3 regions of the Variovorax sp. UC122_21 genome follow, and region 3 is predicted to be linked to each of the others. Evidence: riboswitches for the same ligand, from Rfam matches in the RefSeq annotation. Region 3 holds a riboswitch; each other region holds the start of a gene.
The links. Region 3 has a riboswitch for cobalamin ahead of ACHMXE_RS08215 (TonB-dependent receptor). Riboswitches for the same ligand answer to the same signal wherever they lie in the genome.
Positions count from the first base shown of each region.

Region 1: it holds a riboswitch for cobalamin, as region 3 does, so the genes downstream of both, ACHMXE_RS25685 (TonB-dependent receptor domain-containing protein) here and ACHMXE_RS08215 (TonB-dependent receptor) in region 3, are expected to answer to the same signal.
Region 2: it holds a riboswitch for cobalamin, as region 3 does, so the genes downstream of both, ACHMXE_RS31240 (TonB-dependent receptor) here and ACHMXE_RS08215 (TonB-dependent receptor) in region 3, are expected to answer to the same signal.

Region 1 covers NZ_CP172004.1:2,826,132-2,833,424, forward strand. Annotated here, with positions in the region: gene ACHMXE_RS25655 (carboxymuconolactone decarboxylase family protein) at 1-142, opposite strand, end outside; gene ACHMXE_RS25660 (FAD-dependent monooxygenase) at 157-1,299, opposite strand; gene ACHMXE_RS25665 (sulfite exporter TauE/SafE family protein) at 1,471-2,292, opposite strand; gene ACHMXE_RS25670 (cell division protein ZapA) at 2,856-3,200, opposite strand; gene ACHMXE_RS25675 (hypothetical protein) at 3,197-3,421, opposite strand; gene ACHMXE_RS25680 (ClcB-like voltage-gated chloride channel protein) at 3,513-5,234, opposite strand; cobalamin riboswitch at 5,352-5,601, shown strand; partial or broken gene ACHMXE_RS25685 (TonB-dependent receptor domain-containing protein) at 5,697-7,293, shown strand, end outside.
Region 2 covers NZ_CP172004.1:3,966,804-3,974,096, forward strand. Annotated here, with positions in the region: gene ACHMXE_RS31235 (hypothetical protein) at 1-356, opposite strand, end outside; gene ACHMXE_RS31240 (TonB-dependent receptor) at 935-3,133, opposite strand; cobalamin riboswitch at 3,274-3,561, opposite strand; gene ACHMXE_RS31245 (hypothetical protein) at 3,608-3,904, opposite strand; gene ACHMXE_RS31250 (hypothetical protein) at 4,159-4,563, shown strand; gene ybaL (YbaL family putative K(+) efflux transporter) at 4,575-6,317, opposite strand; gene phbB (acetoacetyl-CoA reductase) at 6,602-7,293, opposite strand, start outside.
Region 3 covers NZ_CP172003.1:1,588,234-1,595,526, reverse strand. Annotated here, with positions in the region: gene ACHMXE_RS08220 (ATP-binding protein) at 1-1,782, shown strand, start outside; cobalamin riboswitch at 1,874-2,100, shown strand; partial or broken gene ACHMXE_RS08215 (TonB-dependent receptor) at 2,062-4,218, shown strand; gene ACHMXE_RS08210 (ABC transporter substrate-binding protein) at 4,484-5,293, shown strand; gene ACHMXE_RS08205 (FecCD family ABC transporter permease) at 5,290-6,291, shown strand; gene ACHMXE_RS08200 (ABC transporter ATP-binding protein) at 6,288-7,028, shown strand; gene ACHMXE_RS08195 (LLM class flavin-dependent oxidoreductase) at 7,025-7,293, shown strand, end outside.

The DNA of each region.
Region 1 (7,293 bases), on a different replicon from region 3:
ACTCGGTGGTGAGCTGCTGCATCGGCCAGCTGAAGTCGTCGGCCTCGGCGATCGACTTCTCGACGCATCCGGCGCCGAGCACCGCCTTGCGCGTGGCGAGCCCGCGCTGGAACTTCGCCGAGGTGTGGGTCTTGTCCGTCATGTCGTCGCTCTCCTTCAGGCCACGGCCGGCTCGGCCAGCGGCGTGTTCCAGGCGTCGTAGGCATAGACCCAGTCGGCGTCCTGCGGGTCGCGCAGCCAGGTGTTGGTGCGCGAGGTCAGCTGGACCTTCGAGGTGCGCGGCTTGCGCGTGGCCTCGAAGCGCTGGAAGGCCTCGGCCACGCCGTCGCGGTCGCAGCCCTGGAGGCAGCGCGAGAGCACCGCCGCATCCTCGATCGCCATCGCCGCGCCCTGCGCCATGTAGGGCGTCATCGGATGGCAGGCATCGCCGAGCAGCGTGATGTTGCCCTCGCTCCAGCGCGGCAGCGGATCGCGGTCGACCAGCGCCCATTTGTGGACCTCGGGGCAGGACTGCAGCACGTGGCGCACCTGCGGATGGAAGTCGGCGAAGGCCTCGCGCAGCGCGTGGATGTCGCCCTTGGTCGACCACGATTCGAGCCGGAAGCCGGGCTCGGGCTGGCTGGTCACGAAGTAGACCTCGCTGCGGTCGGGCTTGACGTAGTAGATGACGATGTGGCGGTCCTTGCCCCACCACTTGGTGCACTGGTCGATCTCCTGGCCGCCGAGCAGCGCCGCGGAGAAGGTGGTGCGGTAGGCGATGCGGCCCGTGAAGTTGGGCTCGGACCTGCCGAACAGCTGGTCCTTGACCAGCGAGTGCACGCCGTCGGCTGCCACCACCGCGTCGGCATGCACGGTGGCGCCGTTGGCGAAGCGCAGCTCGACGCCGCCATCGCCCTGCGAGAAGCCCGCGAGCTTGTGGCCGCGGCGGATGAATTCGTCGGGCACCGCGCTGTGCAGCGCGGCATGCAGGTCGCCGCGGTGCGCGAGCAGGTAGGGCGCGCCGAACTTCCGCTCGGCGGTCTCGCCGAAGATCATGTCGAAGCGCACCTCGCCGGTGTAGGCGTCCTTGTTGTTCCACGAGCGCGGGTAGAAGGCCTCGGCGCGCATGCGCGCCTCGAGGCCCAGGCCGCGCAGCACCTGCATCGCGTTGCAGCCGATCTGGATGCCCGCGCCCAGGCGGGTGAATTTCTCGGCCTGTTCGTAGACCATGACGTCGATGCCGACGCGGCGCAGCGCCGCGGCCGTGGCCAGGCCGCCCATGCCGGCGCCGATGATGGCGACCGAAAGTCTCTTGCTCATGTCCGTTCCTCGTGTGGTTGGCATGAACGGAATGGTCCGGCTTTCGGCCGGCGCGAACCATCGAGATTTGCTGGCGCTGGTTGAGAAAAACTGCGGCGCGCGCGACCTCACGGCGCGCCGGGCAGGCGCGTCGCGTCATCGAGGAAGGGAGAGCGGAAGAGGGCCGCGCGCTCAGCCGCGCAGGCCCTTCCAGAGCATGTAGGCCGCGAGCAGGTACAGGATGCTCGCGAACACGCGCTTGAGCTTCTTCACCGGCAGGTTGTGAGCGGCTCTGGCGCCCAGCGGCGCGGTCAGCACGCTGCACACGGCGATCACCGCGAGCGCGGGCAGCCAGATGTAGCCGAAGGAGCCGGCCGGCAGGCCCTGCACCGTCTGGCCGCTGATCACGTAGCCGGCCACGTTGGCCACCGCGATCGGAAAGCCCAGCGCGGCGCTGGTGGCGACCGCGTTGTGGATCGAGATATTGCACCAGGTCATGAAGGGCACGCTGATGAAGCCACCGCCCGCGCCGACCAGGCCCGAGACCAGGCCGATGGCGCCACCGGCGCCGAGCTGGCCCGCGGTGCCCGGCATCTGGCGCGTGGGCTTGGGCTTGCGGTCGAGGAACATCTGCGTGGCCGAGAAGCCCACGAACAGCGCGAACACGATCGCCAGCGCCGTGCCCTTGAGCAGCGCGAAGATGCCGAGGCTGCCCACGAGGCTGCCGATCACGATGCCGGGCGCGAGGCGCTTGACGATGTCCCAGCGCACCGCGCCGCGCTTGTGGTGCGCGCGCACGCTCGACACCGAGGTGAAGATGATGGTGGCCATCGAGGTCGCGATCGCCATCTTCACCGCGAGGTCGGCCGGCACGCCGCGGTGGCCCATGATGATCGTGATGAAGGGCACCATCACCATGCCGCCGCCTATGCCGAGCAGGCCCGCGAGAAAACCGGTGCCGAGGCCGAGGGCGACCAGTTCGGCGATCAGGAGGGGGTCGAGCAGGCTGGTCACGTTCACGCCACGGACTTTCGGGTAAGGCAAGGGCGCCGTGCAACGATGGCAACGGGCCTCGGTTCGAGGGACAGAGGGAGGGGGGTGGGCCGCAATGCTATCTGAAACGTAGCTGCGGCCCGGCGCGCACTGTCGCGCAGCAGCCAGGATCGGATGTATCGATGCGGATACAGCGTGGGTTCTTGGGGCGATCCCGCCATGCCGGGGACCGCCGATGTTCGATGCGCATTCAGCGCAGCGAAGAGGAATAGGTGTCTGCGAATGGGCGCCAGACTCGCATCCTGAACCGGGGTTCAGGTGGGCGAGGGCAGCAAGACTTCGGGTTCATCTGACGCGAGATGATCACACCCGTCGAGCGATATACCAAGCCCGGCTCCGTAGAGCATTGGAACAAGGACATATAAAGCCCAACGCGCACCGCAGACAGGATCGATTTTACGCCTTCGCGCCCGGGCACTTTCCGGTTTTTTGCGGGGGAGTCCCTGCGCAGCGGGCAGGTTTGCATCGAAGTTCTTGCAGTGCGCGCCGATCTCTGCAAGCGAGAGAAAGAAAGCGCGTAACGCTTAAAGCAGATGTCCGTCGCCGGCCAGTGCCTGGTCGAGCTTGTGGATCAGCTGCGTGGCCTTCGGATCGACCGCGCCGTCGTCGGCGGGTGCCGCGGCCGGAGTCGGGGCCGGCTCCGCGGGCGGCGCGGCCTTCGCCGTGGCTTCCTGCGCCGCGAGATCGAAGGCCAGGTTCAGCGAGGCCAGCACCGCGATGCGGTCGCGCGCCTTGACCTTGCCCGCGTCGCGGATCTTGCACATGGCTGCATCCACGCGTTCGACCGCGTCGCGCAGCTGCGCTTCGCCGCCATCGGGACAGCCGAGCAGATAGCTCTGGCCCATGATCTGAACTTCGATCTGCTTCATGCGGGGGAATCTTCGGAGGGAGGTACGGCCGGCAGCTGCTCGAGCAGCGCATCGAGCCGCGTGCGCGCCGCCGCGAGCCGCGACTTGAGCGCATCGCGCTCGCGCGTCAGCGCATCGACCTGTTCCTGCAGCAGCGCATTCGTGCGCTGCACCTCTTCGTGACGCAAGAGCAGGCGTTCCACGCGCTCGGCGATCTGGTCGATGGGGCTGGAGGCGGGCATGGTGCGCGATTGTAGTTTCCCGTGAAAGCGGCGGTCCTCCTGGGCACCCGCCGCGCCTGGCACGGCATTCTGCGGCCTGCGCGCCGCGCCATCAAACTTCGCTGAGCCGCACGTAGGTGGCGAGCAACGCGCTCTTGGCGGCCACGCCCAGCAGCACCGGGTTCGCCGCGCTCTCGATCACCGGCAGCCGCTCGCCCAGGTGCTCGAGGAAGCGCTGCAGCGCCTCGCCCAGGCTGGTGTCGGCGGTGATCGGCGCGATGGCCTGCGACAGCAGGTCCGCCGCGCGCACCTCGGCCGCGGCCGTGCCGAGCGCGGAGAGGGGCACCACGCCGAGGTAGCGCTGGTTCGCATCGACCACGTAGAGGTACTTCACCGGATGCTGCAGGAACAGCCGGCTCATCGCCTCGCGATCGGCCTCGGGGCCCACCACCGTCTGCGCCGGCTGCACCAGGTCGCGGATGTGCAGCGAGCGCAGCCGCAGCTGCTCGTCCTGCTGCTCGCGCCGGCGCAGCGTGATCTCGTACATCGAGCCCGCATTGGCCGAGCGCGCGACGAAATAGGCGATCACGCCGGCCAGCATCAGCGGCAGCATCACCTGGTAGTTGAGCGTCATCTCGAAGATCATGAGGATCGCCATCAGCGGCGCCTGCGTGGCACCCGCGAGAAAGGCGCCCATGCCGACCACCGCATAGGCATAGGGCGCCGACACCGCATGCGGCCACAGCGCCTGCGCGGCATGGCCGAACAGCGCGCCGACCATGCAGCCGAAGAACAGCGCGGGCGTGAACACGCCGCCCACCGCGCCCGAGCCGGCCGTGGCCAGCGTGGCGACCAGCTTGGCCGCGAGCACCATGGCGATCAGGGTCCAGGTCCAGGGCGTGTGCAGCACCGCGTTGACCACGCTGTAGCCATTGCCCCAGACCTCGGGCCAGGGCACCGACACCAGCCCCATCGCGAGCCCGCCGAGCGCGAGCCGCCACGGCAGCGCGAACGGCAGCCGCGCGAACAGCGCCCGGCTGCCCTGCAGCGCGCGCAGGAAGCCCGCGGCCGCGAAGCCCAGCAGCAAGCCGAGCAGCGCGAACAGCGGGATCTCGGCGCCATGCAGTTCGGGGAACACCGGCATCTGGTAGGGCGGCTGGTAGCCGGGCAGGGCGCGCATCACGATGTTGGCGACCACCGCCGCGATCAGGATCGGTCCCACGCTCTCCATCACGATCGAACCGAGCACGATCTCGGCGACGAAGAAGGCGCCCGCGATCGGCGCGTTGTACGCGGCCGTGAGGCCGGCCGCCGCGCCGCAGGCCACCAGCAGCCGCAGCCGCTCGACCGGGAAGCGGAACACCCGGCCCAGCAGCGAGGCGGCCAGCGCGGCGAGCTGCACCATCGAGCCCTCGCGGCCGATCGAGCCGCCGGTGCCGATGCTCACCAGCGAGGAGGCACTGCGCACCAGCGTCTGCGCCACCGGAATGCGGCCGTCGCCAAGCACGATCGCTTCCATGTAGTCGGAGGTGGCGCTGCGCACAGCGACGCGCTTGGCGAGCACGAGCAGCCCGCCGGCCACCAGGCCGCCCGCGGCGGGGAAGGCGATGCGTGCCCACCACGGCAGCGCGCGCGCCATCGCGACCAGGCTGTCGCCGGGGCCGAGCACCAGGTGCTCGAAGCCGCGCAGCGCGGCGCGAAAGCCTTCGGTGGCGAGCGTGCCGAGCAGGCCGGCGACGATCGACCACAGCAGCATCGACTGCCAGCCCGAGACGCCGAACAGGCGCTGCAGGGCGGAGCGCAGGCGCAGCAGCGGCGAGGAGTGCAGGGTCATGCGGGGGTGCGGTGAGGGCATCGCATAGCCTGTCGATGTTAGTGCGCGAGCCGGTGCGCGAGGCCCGTCGACCGTCGGGCGCACGCAACTTTCGACTTAAAGCGCGCGGCGCAGCGCCTAGCAATCTCGCCCGTTGGTGCCTGCGGCGTGGTTCACGCGCCGCGGTTCAACGGGAAGCAGGAGTGAAGGGACCGGCCGCGCGCCGGCACCGAAGCCGCCTGCGCTGCCCCCGCAACGGTCAAGCAGACGGCGCCGCAAGGCGCCACCCTCTCCACACGAGCCACTGGGCGCCCTGAAACAGGCGCCTGGGAAGGCGGCGAGGGCCGGTCTGCCAGCCCGGATACCGGCCAACAAGGCGGTTCGCGCATGCCCTTCGCTTCGTCGATGCATGCACGAGCCAATGGCGCCCCGGGCGTCGGCGGGGAGGCCGGCAAGGGGCATAGACGTTCGCTCGCTCACTCCATGATTTCCTGCGTTTCCTTCTCGCGCCGTTCGCGCGCTCGCATTCCCGCGTCCCGCATCGGCATGCGCCTGGCCGGCCTGCCGCTGGCCCTGGTGCCGGCCTTCGGCGGCCTGCTGCTGGCCCAGCTGCCGCTGGCCGCTTCGGCGCAGGCCCAGCCCGGCGCGCTCGGCGAAACGGTGGTCACCGCCACCCGCACCGCGCAGCCGCTGTCGGACCTCGTGGCCGATGTCTCGGTGATCGACCGCGAGACCATCGAGCGCAGCGGTTCCACCGGCGTGGCCGACGTGCTCGCGCGCCAGGCCGGCATCCAGATCGTGCGCAACGGCGGCGTGGGCAACTCGACCAGCGTCTACATCCGCGGCGCCGAGACGCGCTTCACCGCCGTCTACATCGACGGCGTGCGCGTGGACTCGCAGGCCACCGGCGGCGCGGCCTGGGAGAGCATCCCGCTGGCGCAGATCGACCGCATCGAGGTGCTGCGCGGCCCGGCCGCCGCGGTCTACGGCTCCGACGCCATCGGCGGCGTGATCCAGCTGTTCACCAAGCGCGGCGAGGAGGGCGTGTCGCCCTCGATCGGCGTGGGCTTCGGCAGCCATGGCCTTTCGCGCACCGAGGCCGCGATCAGCGGCAAGGCCAATGCCTTCGACTATTCGTTCGGCGTGGCCCACGAGGAGAGCCGCGGCTTCAACATCCAGCCGCTCGAGAAGCGCACCCTGCCCAAGGACGGCTTCACCAGCCCCGACCGCGACGGCTACAACACCACCTCGGGCAATGTGCGCCTGGGCTGGCAGATCGCGCCCGGCCAGCGCCTCGAGGCCACCGCGCTGTCGAGCGACACGCAGGCGCGCTACGACGCGGCCAAGTCCGGCAGCAAGCCGCCGGCCGACCACCTCGACGACCAGAGCCGCAACCGGCTGCGCACCGGCGGCCTGACCTGGTCGGCGCAGTGGAACGAGGTCTACAGCACGCGGCTGCAGGTGACCGATTCGCAGTCGGTCTACAGCACCATGCCCTCGTACTACCGCACCGAGACCCGGCTGCGCGGCTACCTGTTCCAGAACGAGCTGCGCTTCGGAGCGCACCTGGTGACGGCCGCGCTCGAGCGCCGCGAGGACCGGCTCGAGAACGCGCCCACCAGCGCCACCGACAAGGGCCTGGCGCGCAAGCGTTCGCAGGATGCGGTCTCGCTCGGCTACGGCTTCGTGCAGGGCCCGCATTCGCTGCAGCTCAACGTGCGCCACGACGACGACAGCGAGTTCGGCGGCAAGACCACCGGCAGCGCCGCCTACGGCTTCGCGATCACGCCGAAGCTGCGCGTGACCGCCTCGGCCGGCACCGCCTTCCGCGCGCCCACGCTCTACCAGCGCTTCAGCGAATACGGCAAGCCCGACCTGCAGCCCGAAGCTAGCCGCAACGTCGAGCTTGGCCTCAAGTACACCGACGGCCCGACCCACGCGGGCATCGTGGTCGTACCGCAACAACGTGCGCAACCTGATCGTGTTCGACTCGACCGCCAAGGGCTGCGCCTCGTCCTTCGGCTGCTACGGCAGCACCGCGCGGGCGCGCTACGAGGGCGTGACGCTGTCGGGGGGCCAC
Region 2 (7,293 bases), on a different replicon from region 3:
TTGCGCTCGAACCAGCGGTTCGGGTTCATCGAGAGCCAGCCGCTCACGATCCAGGTCAGCACGAAGAAGCCGCCGACCAGGCCCGCGATGTGGTGCCAGGCCATCCAGCCGGTGTAGGGCGTGACGGAACCGTTGCGGAAGCGCCGGCGCAGACGGATGCGCAGGATGCCGATCGCGATGCCGGTCACGGCCGAGACGATGCAGGCGGCCGAGAGCCACACCACCACGTCGTGCCACAGCGGTGGATCGGCGCGCAGCGGCGTGAAGTAGATCCAGTGCGGCACCGCGCCGAGCCAGTTCCAGAAGCGCTCGGAACGCGTGGTGTCGCGCACCACCTCGCCGGTGCGCGCCGACACGTAGAGCTCGGTGCCGGCCGCGTCGTTCAGTTCGATGCGGTGCAGCGGGCGCAGCGGATTTCAGGCCCTGCGGCACGGTCCACTGGTCGCGCTCGAGCGTCTCGGCCCAGCGCGCCGCGGGCTGGCCCGAGAAGTCGCGCGCCACCGCCTCGGCCTGCGCGGCCTCGGTGCCGGCCAGCAATCGGCCATCGCGCGCCGACACCGCATGGCGACCGCCGCGCGCATCGACGATGCGCCACACCGGCTGCGGCTGCGCGCCGCCCTGCATCTCGAGCGCGACGCGGCGCGGCGGCTGCTGGCGTGCTGCTTCGGGCAGGGCCTCGAGCGCGGCCGCGGGCGAAACCCGGGCCTGGCCGACATCGAGCGCGCGCAGGCCCGCGAGCCGCTCGGCCTCGGTGAGCGTGGGATAGCCCACGTACATCATCACCACGCCCGAGACGAACCACATGACGAACAGCAGGCAGCCGCCGATGCCGAACCAGCGGTGGGTCCCGTAGAGCCAGTGGCGCACGAGCGGCCACGCGCGCTGCCAGGCAGTGCTGCGATCGGAGCGGGCGCGGCGCGCGGCGTGCGTCATCTCAGAAGTTCACCAGCGCCGACAGCTCGAAGGAGCGCGGACGGCCCAGCAGCCACTGGTTGCCGCTGTTCGAGAACGACAGCGGATAGCGGCGGTCGCCGAGGTTGTAGCCGCGCAGCGCGAGCTTGAGCGACTTGTTGGCCTGCCAGCTCACCGAGGCGTCGACCACGGTGTAGGAGCCGATCTTGCGCGAGTTGGCCGCGTCGACCTGGCGCGAGCCGACATAGCGCAGGCCGAACTCGGCCTCCCACCGCGGCAGGAAATGCCAGTGCAGGAACAGGTTGGCCGCTTCCTCGGGCACACCGAACGGCGTGTTGCCGGCGCGCGAGACCAGCCGGCCGCTCACGACCTCGTTGAAGTCGTCGTAGCGCGCGCGCAGCTTGGCCGCATTGGCCTCGAGCCGCAGCGTCGGGGTCAGCGCGAGGTCGAGCGTGGCCTCGATGCCCTCGGACGACTGCTTGCCGACCTGCTGCGAGACGGTGGGATTGTTCTGGTCGCGCGACAGCAGCTTATTCTTCTCGATGCGGTAGGCGGCCACGGTCCAGGCGCCGCGGTTGTCGGCCAGCTGGCGCTTGTAGCCGACCTCGACCTGATTGCCGGTGCTGAGGTCGAACGGCGCCTGCGTGGTCGAGGTGCTGATCAGCGAGGTCAGCGGATCGGCCGCGTGCGCCAGCTGCGCATAGAAGGACTGCGAGGCATCGGGCGCATACACCGCGCCGATGCGGCCGGTGGCGTACTCGAAGGTCTTCGTGAGGCTGTTGGCCGCGTTGGCCAGGTCGGTGCGCGCCACCTTCGCATGGTCCCAGCGCAGGCTGGTGACCAGCGACCAGCGTTCGTCGAAGGCCAGCTTGTCCTCGGCGAACACGGCATGGGTGTGGGTGCGGGTCTTGTAGCGCGGCGTGTAGGCCACGGGCGAAGCGTAGTAGCCGGGCAGGAAGACGAAGGGATCGACCACCGAGCGGCCGCCGTAGGGCGAGTCGTTGAGGTGCGTGAAGTCGATGCGGTTCACGTCGAAGCCCACCAGCACCTGGTTCTTCATGCCGAACAGTTCATGGCGGAAGGTGGCGTCGGTGCGGTTGCCGACCTGCTCCTGGTCGTGGCCGATCTCGAGGTAGTCGCCGCGCGTCAGGCGGCGCGTGGCGGCATTGAAGGTATAGGTCTCGCTGTTGCGCCAGTGGCGCTGGCTCGCGAGCCGGTAGAGCTGGTTGTGCACGGTGACGGCATCGCTGGGCGTCCACAGCGCGTCGAGGCGGGTCCACTTGTCGTCGTACTTGAGCTCGGCGTCGTCGACGTTGTAGTTCTGGCGCAGGGTCCGGCCGTCGAGGCGCCCGTCGATCAGCGGCACGCCCTGGTAGCGCTGCGGCGACTGGCGGCCCTCGTCGTGCGACAGGGTGAACTGCAGCTCGGGCGAGACGTCCAGCCGCAGCGCACCACCGACGGCCAGGCTCTCGCCCTCGCCGCGCGCCATGAAGCCGTGGGTGGCGCGGTGGCTGATGTCGAAGCGGTACGAAAGCTTGTCGTTGATCGCGCCGCCGCTGCCGAAGGCGGCCTGGCGCGTGGCGTCGGAGCCGTAGCTCAGCAGCGCCTCGTTGTGGATCGGGCCGCGCGTGGGCTTCTTGGGCACCACGTTGATCGCGCCGCCGATCGCGCCTTCGCCGTACATGACCGAGGCCGCGCCGCGCAGCACCTCGATGCGGTCGACCGACCAGGTGTCGAACGGGAAGGTGACGGTGCCCGCGCCCGCGAACAGCCGCGTGCCGTCGAACAGCTGCATCACCGAGCCATGGCCCGAGAAGCCGCGCGCGGCCATCGAGGTGCCGCCGTTGCCCGGCGCGGGCGAGCCGGTGATGCCGGTGGCGCGGGTGGCGGCGTCGACGATCGAGACATCGCCGCGCGCGCGGAGGGTTTCGCCGGTCAGTACCTCGATGCTGGCGGGCGTCTCGAGCGGCGTAAGGCCGAGCCGGCTGCCGGTCTGCGTGGGCTCGGCGAGCGAGAGCGCGCCCTGGGCGCCGGCCTCGACCTGCACGGGCGGCAGGCTGGTGGCGGCCTGCTGCGCGAAGCCGCTGCCGGCACCGAAGGCCAGGCCGATGGCGGCGGACATGCCGCCGAGGCGGCGGGCGGCCGGGCGGCCCCGGTGGCGGTGACGCGGGCGGCGGCCGGCCGCGCCCGTGCGATCGCCCGACGGCGATGCGTGATCCATGTGACTTCTCCTCCGACCCGCGTCCCCGCAGGTTCTCTGACCGAATGTGGACGCGGCGGGAAGTCGATCGATGGCCGGGACCGGCGGCGGGCAAAGCAAGCGCTTCGCCGGCCGGCGGCCCGGACACGCACTCCCGCAGCGTCCGAGGCGGTGACGAAGGCCGGTATCCGGGCTCGCGGAGCGCAAAGGCGCGCAGTCGAAACTGCAGCGCCGTTGCGGAAGCCCTCGCCTTCCCACGCCTTGCGGGCGCAGTGGCTGCCGATGCCCTGGGGGCATGGCGTGAGGACGTCCAGATCCGCTGACCGTTGCGGGGGCAGCGCAGGAATGGAGGCGTCGATCCGTGAACCGACGCGTCGCACCTGCTTCCCGTTTAACCCCGTGGCCGTGGCATGCATGGCGGGCGGGGCACCTTCGAACCGTGGTGCCGGTGCGTCCTTCCTTCCTCGGAAGAAAGGCCGCACCGAACGGCGGGAATTATAGGGAGCGGGTGCGCGCGGGCTCGTCGGGCGTACGGGTGTCCCGCGCCCGGCCGGGGCCTTCGGCGCCGAACAGGCGGCGCAGCACGCTGACGCCGGCCACCAGCGCATTGGAATAGCTGGTATGCGGCTCGATGGCCGCCTCGAGCGGCAGGTAGGAATGCACCGCGCCCTCGCCCGCGGCATCGTCGACCGCCTCCATCAGCACCCAATAGAACTCGCCGGGCTCCAGTTCGTGAACGGTCAGCGCGAGGTTGCGGGGCGACGGCGACAGGGTGGCGGGGATGGTGTTCACGCGAAGCTCTGGAAGGTAGGCGTTGGCGATGGGGGCGGGCCGCCCGGATCGTAGACACGCCCTGTCACAACGCGCGTGCACTCGATCACGTTCACCGCCGGCGAAAACCCTGTGAGCTTCCTGCGCCAGCCGGTGGCGCCCACCGTTCCCAGCTTCCGGGCTTCTCCTACAGGCGGGCGTTGGTGCGCGACCTAAGTTTTGCCCATGGATCAAACACCCGCGGCACGCCGCATGCCCAGACGACAGGAGGCCCCATGAAGCGATTCACCCTGGATTCCAAGATGCGAGCGACCATCGGCGGCGCCTTCTATCCCACCGGCCATTCGATGGTGATGTTCGGGAACGCCGAGGACGCGGAGCGCGTCGGCCGCGGGCTCGTCGAGAAGGGCGTGAGCGCGGACGACATCTTCCTGCTGCCGCCCGCGACGGTGTTGGCGGAGATCACGCCGACGGTGGCCGAGGCCGACAACCCCCTGCCCTCCGCGGGCACCGAGGGCGCGACGGTGCGCGCCTACACCAAGCTGGCGCGCGAAGGCCACACGGCGCTGCTGGTGCGCACCGAGGAGCAGGAAGACGCCGAACGCATGATGGAGGTGGTGCGCACGGTTCCCTACTCGATCGCGCAGCGCTACCGCACGCTGGTGATCGAGGACCTCTAGAACCAGGGCGTTCAGGCCGGCGCGGCCGGCACGCTCGGCGTGCCATGGGCGCCGTTGGGCGCGGGCGGCGCCACGGCGCGGCGCACCACGTCGCGCGCCATCGCCTGGGCCAGCTCGTGCTCGCCGAGGAAGACGGTGGCCGAGACTTCGCGCGTGAGCAGTTCCGCTTCCTCTTCGTTGTGGCTGCGGATCACGGTCTCGATGGTCGGGTTGAGGGTGCGCGCGGTCTCGATCATCTGCCGCACGTTGAGTGCGGCCGGCGTGGCCACCACCAGCACGCGGGCGCGCGCGATGTGGGCCTGGATCAGCACAGCCGGATCGGCCGCGTCGCCATAGACGGCGGCACCGCCCTCCTCGCGCAGCTTCTCGACCAGCTCGCGGTTCTGCTCGGCCACCACGTAGGGGATGTCGTGCGCCTTGAGCTCGGCGGCGATGCGGCGCCCGACCCGGCCATAACCGACCAGCACGACCTGGCGCGAGAGATAGCGCGCCTCGGTGCTCATCGGCAGCTCGGCCAGCGGGTCGTCGCGCGCCTCGAGGCGGCGCGCGAACGAGGAATGGGCATGCAGCCATTTCTGCAGCGGCGCGATCAGGCTGAACCACAGCGGGTTGGTGGCGATGGAGATCAGGGCGCCGGCCAGGATCAGGCTCTGGCCCTCGGCGGGCATGAGGCCCAGCGAGACGCCCAGGCCCACGAGGATGAACGAGAACTCGCCGATCTGCGCCAGGCTGGCGCTGACGGTGAGCGCGGTGGCCAGCGGATAGCGCAGCACCAGCACCAGGCCGCAGGCGGCGAGCGACTTGCCCAGCACGATCACCAGCACCACGGCCAGCACCTGCAGCGGGCGCTCGAGCAGCACGGAGGGATCGAACAGCATGCCGACCGAGACGAAGAACAGCACGGCGAAGGCGTCGCGCAGCGGCAGCGATTCCTGGGCGGCGCGGTGGCTGAACTGCGATTCGCGCATGACCATGCCGGCGAAGAAGGCGCCGAGCGCGAAGGAGACGCCGAACAGGGCGGCCGAGGCGAAGGCGATGCTGACGGCGGCGGCCACCACGCACAGGGTGAACAGCTCGCGCGAGCCGGTGCGCGCGACCTGCCAGAGGATCCACGGGAAGACGCGGCGCCCGACGATCAGCATGAGGGCGACGAAGCCGCCGACCTGCAGCAGGGTGAGGCCCAGGGTCTGCCACAGCGGCGAGGCATCGGTGCCGGCGGCACGGCCGCCGAGGGTTTCGGCGAGCGGGGGCAGCAGCACGAGCACCAGCACCATGGCGAGGTCTTCCACCACCAGCCAGCCGACGGCGATGCGGCCGGTGAAGGAATCGAGAATGCCCAGGCTCTCGAGCGCGCGCAGCAGCACGACCGTGCTGGCGACCGAGAGCGCCAGGCCGAACACCAGCGCGGCGCCGAGGTTCCAGCCCCACCAGAGCGCGAGCGCGCCGCCGAGCAGCGTGGCCACGGTGATCTGCAGCAGCGCGCCGGGCAGCGCGATCTTGCGCACGGCCAGCAGGTCGTCGAGCGAGAAATGCAGCCCCACGCCGAACATCAGCAGCATCACGCCGATCTCGGCCAGCTGCGCGGCGATGCCGGCATCGGCCACGAAGCCGGGCGTGAAGGGGCCGATGATGACGCCGGCCAGCAGGTAGCCGACCAGGGCCGGCAGGCGAAGGCGCGCGGCGAAGAAGCCGAGCACCAGGGCCAGGCCGAGGCCGGCGGCGATGGTGTTGATGAGTGAGACGCTGTGGGGCATCGGCCGATTTTGCAGGAACGTGGGGGTCTCGTTCATTACACGTATGCAAGGCGGTTGCATTTGCCGGGGTATGGCCGTGACCTGTTCGTTCGGGGCGCGTGCACAGGGCACCGGGTACTCCCCTCCGCGAATGTCCCCCGGCCTTCGGCCTCCTCCTTGATTTCGCTGCGGGGAGTACCCGGTGCCCTGTGCACGGGAAGCGCTGCGCTCCGGTTGTCCGCTGGGAGAGCTGCGGGCATGAAAAAACCCGCCGAAGCGGGTTTGTGTTTTCTCGCGAAGCTCGCTCAGTGCATGTGCAGGCCGCCGTTGACCGAGAAGTCGGCGCCGGTCGAGTAGCCGCCCTCGTCGGTGGCCAGCCACGCGATGATGGAAGCGATCTCGCTCGGCTCGCCCAGGCGCTTGACCGGGATCGTGGCGACGATCTTGTCGAGCACTTCCTGGCGGATGGCCTTCACCATGTCGGTGCCGATGTAGCCGGGGCTCACGGTGTTGACCGTCACGCCCTTGCCCGCGAGCTCCTGGGCCAGCGCCATCGTGAAGCCGTGCATGCCGGCCTTGGCCGCCGAGTAGTTGGTCTGGCCCGCCTGGCCCTTGGCGCCATTGACCGAGCTGATGTTGATGATGCGGCCCCAGCCCTTTTCGACCATGTCGCCCACCACCTGCTTGGTGACGTTGAACATGCTGTTGAGATTGGTCTCGATGACCGCGCTCCAGTCCTCGGGCGTCATCTTGAGGAACATGCGGTCGCGCGTGATGCCGGCGTTGTTGACCAGCACGTCGATGGCGCCGTGCGCCGCCTTCGCGGCCGAGAAGGCCTCGACCGTGGACTGCCAGTCGCCGACATTGCCGACCGAGGCGTGGAACTCGAAACCCAGGGCTTTCTGTTCGGCCAGCCACTTCGAATAATCGCGGGTGGGGCCGCAACCGGCGACGACGCGGAAGCCGTCCTTGTGGAGACGCTGGCAGATGGCTGTTC
Region 3 (7,293 bases):
CAGGGCTCGATCGACGGCCTGCTCAATCTCTCGGTAGAAGTCGTGCGGCAGCTCACGGGCTTCGACCGCGTGATGGCCTACCGCTTTCGCCACGACGACAGCGGCGAGGTGGTGGCCGAGCGCCGCCACGAGGCGCTCGAGCCCTTCGTGGGCCGTCGCTATCCGGCCAGCGACATCCCGGCGCAGGCGCGCCGGCTCTACGTGATCAACACCCTGCGCCTGATCGCCGACGTGCAGTCGACGCCGGTCGGGCTCGACGTGGCCGACCCGCAGCTGCCGCCGCTGGACATGAGCCACTGCACGCTGCGCAGCGTGTCGCCGATCCACATCGAGTACCTGCGCAACATGGGCGTGGGCGCGTCGATGAGCATCTCGATCGTCATCAACGGTCAGCTCTGGGGCATGCTGGCCTGCCACCACCGCAGCGCCCACCAGGTGCCCTACGCCATCCGCATGGCCTGCGACGTGCTCGCGCAGGTGCTGGCCTCGAACGTGCAGAGCCTGCTGGCGCGCGAGCAGGCGGGCCGGGCCTCGAGCGCGGCGCAGCTGCGCGGCTCGCTGATCGAGGCGGTGCTGCATGCCGAGGACACCTTCAGCGCGCTGATCGGCCTGGCGCGCCCGCTGGCCGACGCCTTCGACGCGCAGGCGGCGGTCATCGCCGAGCAGTCGCGGCTGCACGTGGACGGCGACATGCCCCGCGAGGCCGCGGCGGCGCTGATGCAGTGGCTCACCGCCTCGACGAACGGCGACCAGATCGTGGCGCTGCACACGCGCGAGCAACTGCCCGAGAACCTGCGCTCGCTGGCCGGCGTGTGGTGCGGCTTTCTCGCGCTGCGCTTCGACGCGATCGACAACGGCTGGCTGGTGCTCGCGCGCAAGGAACAGATCGAGACCATCAACTGGGGCGGCAAGCCCGAGAAGCACTACGTGAGCGGCCCGCACGGGCCCCGGCTCACGCCGCGCGGCTCCTTCGACGTCTGGAAACAGACGGTGCGCGACACCAGCGTGCCCTGGGGCGCCAACGATCTCGACTTCGCGCGCCAGCTGCGCGACGAGCTGATCCGCGCCAGCGCGGCGCGGCTGGCCGACACCTACAAGGCCCGCACCGAGCTGCTGGCCGTGCTGGGCCACGACCTGCGCGACCCGCTGCAGTCGATCACGATGGCCGCCAAGCTGCTCGAACGCAGCCTGCCCGACGGCAGCAACGCCGGCGCGCGGCTGGGCCAGCGCATCCAGACCTCGAGCAGCCGCATGGCGCGGCTGATCGGCCAGGTGCTCGATGCCTCGCGGCTGCAAAGCGGCATGGGCCTGCAGATGGTGCCGGTGCAGATCGACCTGGCGCGGCTGCTGGAGGACGCGGTCGACGAGTCGCGCACCGCCTACCCCGGTTCGCAGCTCGAGCTCGAGGCACCCAAGACGCTGCCCGTGCTGGCCGACCCCGACCGCATGGCGCAGCTGGTCGGCAACCTGGTGAGCAATGCGCGCCACCACGGCCTGCCCGGCGAGGCGGTGCGCCTGCGGCTCGAACAGGTCGACGCGCACGTGGTGTTCAGCGTGGCCAACCGCGCACCGCCGATCGACGCCGCGCTGGTGCCCGACTTGTTCAGCGCCTTCAAGCAGCGCAGCGTGCCCAACGAGCGCAACAAGGGCGGACTGGGCCTGGGGCTGCACATCGCGCAAGCCATCGTGCGCTCGCACCGCGGCAGCATCGGCTATGCGCATGTCGACGGCTACGTGGTGTTCACCGTGCGGCTGCCCCAGGTTCCCGCGCCCGCGCCCTGAGCTTTCTCGCGCCCGACGGCGCGCAAGCCGCTCCTATAATCTCGCCCCGCCGGCCGATGCAAACGAAAGCATCACCCAAGCCGGCGCGCGCGAAGGTGCGCCGGTTGCAGGACCGGCGTTAAACGGGAAGCAGGTGACGGGTCCTCCGGACCCCAGTCCTGCGCTGCCCCCGCAACGGTCGGCGGATTCGCGGTCCTCACGGCCGATGCCCTCGCGGGCATCGCAGCCACTGTGCCCCGGCATGGGAAGGCGAGGATCGCGGCAACGGCGCATCTCCCGATGCACCGCTGCGCTCCGCAAGCCCGGATACCGGCCTTCGCCTCGTTCGGTCGCTGCGGGAGTGCAGGCAAGCCGTATCGGTCACGCATGGGCGCGGGGCCGGTCGCTGGCGGGTCCCCTCGGCGTCCGGTTGTTCTCATGGCCCGCGGGAGCGCGGGCCCGAAGGAAACCCTCGTGCGCAACTTCTCCCGGCGCGGCCGCGTCAGACCCCACCAAGCCCTCATCGGATCCGGCGTCATGCTGCTCGCCTCGGTCGCCTCGGCGCAGGACGCCGAGGGCTCGCTGCCGCCCACCACCGTCAGCGACCGCAAGACCATCTCCACCGCCACGCGCCAGGAGGCCGACACGCTGCGGCTGCCCTTCGCCACCTATTCGGTCGAACGCGCGCAGCTCGACGCGGTGGGCGCCGTCACGCTCGAGGACACGCTGCGCAGCGTGCCGGGCCTGCAGTACGGCACGCAGGGCAACTACTACTCGCGCTTCGAGACCCGCGGCCTGCGCGACACGCAGGACGTGCTGGTGCTGATGGACGGCGTGCCGCTGCGCCTGCTGCAGGGCAATGCCGACATCACGCTGATCGCGCCCGACCTGGTGGACCGGCTCGAGTTCATCAAGGGCCCGGCCTCGGCGCTCTACGGCAAGAACGCGATCGGCGGCGTGGCGCAGTTCTTCATGAAGCCCGAGCGCGCGGGCGGCAGCCTCACGGCCACCATCGGCAGCCACGGCCGCCTCGACGGCAGCCTGCGCTACCGCTGGGACTTCGAGCGCGGCAATCTCTACGTGGGCGTGGCCAACAGCGACTACAACGGCTTCCAGCGCGATGCCGGCCGCGCACAGTCGGCCCTGCTGGTGGGCGGCGACTTCGCCGTCACGCGCGACTGGACCACCGGCTTCCAGCTCTACGACACGCGCGTGCGCGGCGACCGCGGCTCGATCGTGCCGCTGGTCAACGGCAAGCCGATCTTCGGCATCACCTCGCGCGACAACTACGGCATTCCCGACTCCTACGTCACGGGCGACTACCAGTCGTTCTCGTGGAAGAACCGCTTCGAGCTCGGCGCCGGCTGGTCGATCAACCACCTGAGCAGCTTCGCGCGCTACAACCGCTTCTTCGCCGGCGGCATCACCATCGTTCCGCCGCCCGCGGCCGTGAGCAAGGGCTATTCCGAGAGCTACACCGCCGACCGCGGCGTCTACCACGAGCTCGCGGCCACGCACCTGATGGCGGGCAAGGGCTGGAGCAACGAGTTCCAGGCCGGCTTCAATCTCGAGCGCGGCTGGCAGGGCCTCGACTCGCCGAGCTTCAGCAACGCGCCCACCTACCGCGGGCCGTTCTACGACATCCCCGTGAGCAACGTGCGCAACGATCCGCGCGGCGTGCGCGGCAGCATCACCTCCTCGCGCTTCGACCAGGAGGTGCGCAGCGTCTACCTGCAGGACCGCTTCGAGTACGGCCCGGTCGGCTTCACGCTGGGCGTGCGCCACGACCGCTTCGAGCAGACGCTGGGCCGCACGGGCACGCAGGTGATCTCGGCGCAGCAAGGCAGCCACACCAGCCCGCGCGCCGGCGTGGACTGGCTGTTCCTGCAGGGCGATGCCTCCTCGCACGCCGTGTTCGCAAACTGGAGCGAAGGCTTCCGGCCGCAGGCGGTGGCGCTCAACACGCGCGGCGGCGTGATCGTGCCCGACATCCTGCGGCCCGAGATCACGCGCAGCAAGGAAGTGGGCGTGAAGGGCCGCGCGGCGGACGACCGCTGGAGCTACCAGCTCAGCCTGTTCGAGGCCGAGAAGATCGACGGCCAGCGCTCCTACCGCAATGGCCCCGACTCCTTCGTCTTCAGCAACGCGACCTCGCGCACCAAGGGCATCGAAACCCAGTTGCAGTTCCAGCTCACGCCGCGCTGGAACGGCTACCTGCACTACACCTGGCAGGACGCGCGGCTCAAGGACTTCCAGACCTACACCGACAGCGGTGCGCGCAGCACCAACTTCGGCGGCTACCGCGTGCGCATGTCGGCCCACAACATCGCGGGCGCGGGCCTGACCTATGCGCACGGCGCCTGGGCCGTGACCGGCACCGCGAGCTACGTCGGCAGCCGCTACCTCCGCGACAATGCGGTCAATCCGCAGAAGCTGCCCGGCTACCTGCTGCTCAACGTCGCCGTGGCCTATCGCGTCAATCCTTCGCTCACACTGCAGGCCGGGGTGAACAACCTGACGAACAAGTACTACATCGCCGACGACCTGTCGGCACAGGGAAGCCGGCAACGCCGGTGCGCCGAGGACGGTGTTCGCCCGCGCGCGCTACACCTTCTGAGCGTGAACCGGCGCGACGCGATCCTCGGCATGGTGTGCATGACGGCCGTTCTGCCCGCGGGCGCCGAGCAGGCGCCCCCGGGCGGCTTCCCGCGCGAGCTCGTCGATGCGCTGGGCCGGCGCGTCGTCGTGCCGCGCGCGCCGCAGCGCATCGTGGTGGTGTTCCCGAGCAACGTCGAGCTGGCCTGGGCGCTGGGCCTGGCCGACCGCGTGGTGGCCATCGGCGGGCGCGTGCGCTGGCCCGAGGGCGCGCGCGCGCAAGCCCAGCATCGGCGGCGCGCTCGGCTACTCGGCCGAGGCGGTGGCCGCCTTCCAGCCCGACCTGCTCGTGGTCACGCCCTCGCACCATTCGGCGCTGTCGCTGGTCGATGCCTTCGACCGCGCGAAGCTCCCGTGCGTGGTGCTCACGCATCCCGACCTGCCCTCGGTGTTCCGCAACATCGACCTGCTCGGGCGCGCGACGGGTGCCGACGAACAGGCCCGCCGGGTGCGCGAGGACATGCAGGCGCGGCTGGCCGCGATCGAGCGCCGGCTCGAGGGCGCGCCGCGCCGCAGCGTCTATTTCGAAACGGCGGCCGCCGCGCGCGGCGCCTTCCAGACCGTGGGCACGGGCCACTATGGCAACGACGCGCTGGGCTGGGCCGGCGGACGCAACGTGTTCGCCGACCTGCAGGGCGCGGCCCAGGTCAGCGCCGAAGCGATCTTCGCGCGCGACCCCGACGTGATCGTCTCGCTGCAGCAGGTGCCGCGCGATCCGGCGCTGATCGGCCAGCGCCCCGGCTGGCACACGCTGCGCGCCGTGCGCACGAACCGCGTGGTCGTGCTCGAGCGCGGCCACAAGCTGATTCCCGGCCCGCGCCAGATCGAGGCGGTCGAGCAGTACGCACGCGCGCTGCATCCGGAGCGCTTTGCATGAGGCACGCCACCGACGGCCGACGCGCATCGGCGACCACGGTCTGGCTCGTGCTGCTCCTGCTGCTGGCCGCGGCCGTGGTGCTCGCGCTGAGCGTGGGTGCCGCCACGGTCTGGCCCACCCAGTGGTGGGGCAGCGACACCCTGCAGGCCGAACTGGTGCGCGCGTGGCGCGCGCCGCGCGTGGCCGGGGCCTTCTTCGTCGGCGCCTGCCTGTCGCTGGCGGGCCTGGTGTTCCAGGGCGTGTTCCGCAATCCGCTGGCCGAACCCTACCTGCTCGGCAGCGCCAGCGGCGCAGCCGTGGGCGCCGCGGTCTCGCTGCTGCTGCCGGCGCTGGTGCCCACCGCGCTGAGCCTGCCGGTGCTGGCCTTCGCGGGCGCCTGGGGCGCGAGCTGGCTGGTGCTGCTGGCCGGCAGGCTCGGCGGTGGCTGGCAGAGCAACCGCCTGCTGCTCGCCGGCGTCGGCCTGGCCGCGATCCTGGCCGCCCTGCGCAGCCTCATCGTGATCGTGTTCGGCGACGAGTCGACCAACCTGCGCGCCATCATCTCGTGGCAGCTCGGTGGCGTGCAGACGCCCACGAGCGGCGAGATCGCCGTGCTCGCGCCCGTGCTGCTGGTGCTGGTGCTGCTGGTGCGCGCGCTGGGCCGCGGCCTCGACGCGCTCGGCCTGGGCGAGGACACGGCCCATGCGATGGGCGTGCGCGCCGCCTCCTTCTCGGCCCGTGCCGTGCTCGTGGCCTCGCTCGCGACCGCACTGGCCGTGAGCTGGGGCGGCCTGATCGGCTTCGTGGGCCTGATCGTGCCGCACGTGATGCGCTGGTGGATCGGCCCGCTGCATGCGCGGCTCACCGTTCCATGCGCCATCGCGGGCGGCGGCCTCATGGTGCTGGTGGATGCACTGGCGCGATCGGCCATGGCCCCGAGCGAGATCCCCGCGGGCCTGCTGACGGCGCTGATCGGCGGCCCCTTCTTCCTCGCGCTGCTGCTGTGGAGGCGCGGATGACGGCCGACGCCCTGCGCCTCGACGGCCTGCGGGTGCAGGCCTCGGGTCGCACCCTGCTCGACGGCATCGACCTTGCGATCCCCGAGCGCGGCCTGTTCGGCATCGTCGGCCCCAACGGCTCGGGCAAGACCACGCTGCTGCGCGCCGCGCTCGGGCTGGTGCGCCCGCGCGAGGGCCGCATCGCGCTGCTCGGGCGCGCGCTCGACCAATGGAAACCGGCCGAGCTCGCGCGCCACCTCGGCTATGTCGCGCAGCACGGCGAGAGCCATTGGGACCTGACGGTGCGCGAGATGCTGCAGCTGCAGCGCCCGGGCCGCGCGCCCGATCCCGCGCTGGTCGCGCGCTTCGAGCTCGACGCGCTGATCGACCGGCGCCATGCCTCGCTGTCGGGCGGCGAGCGTGCCCGCGTCGGCGTGGCGCGCGCGCTCGCGCACGACCCGCGTCTGCTGGTGGCCGACGAACCCGCGGCCCACCTCGACATCCCGCACCACCACCGCCTGATGGCCCTGCTGCGCGACAGCGCACGCACGCGCGCCGTGCTCGTGGTGCTGCATGACCTGCATGTGGCCAGCACCTGGTGCGACCAGCTCGCGCTGCTCGGCCAGGGCCGGCTGGTGGCGACCGGATCGCCCGACGAGGTGCTGCGCGACGAGCGCCTGGCGCAGGCCTATGGCCCGGGCATCGCCGCCTTCTCGAGCGGCGGCCTGCGCTTCTTCACGGCCGCGCCCGCGCCATGACGACATCGGCATTGCGCATCGACCTGGCCGGCTGGTCGCGCGAGGCCACGCTCGGACCGTCGCGCGAGTTCTTCGCGTTCTTCGAGGAGGCCGAACGGCTGGGCTTCGAAGGTGCGTGGTTCCATGAATTCCGCCTGCTGGCCGAGGGCGGCCCCTACCCCTCGCCGCTGCTGCTGGCGGCCGCATTGCTCGCGCGCACCGAACGCCTGCGCATCGGCGTCTCGGCGCTGGTGGTGCCGCTGCACCATCCGCTGCTGCTGGCCGA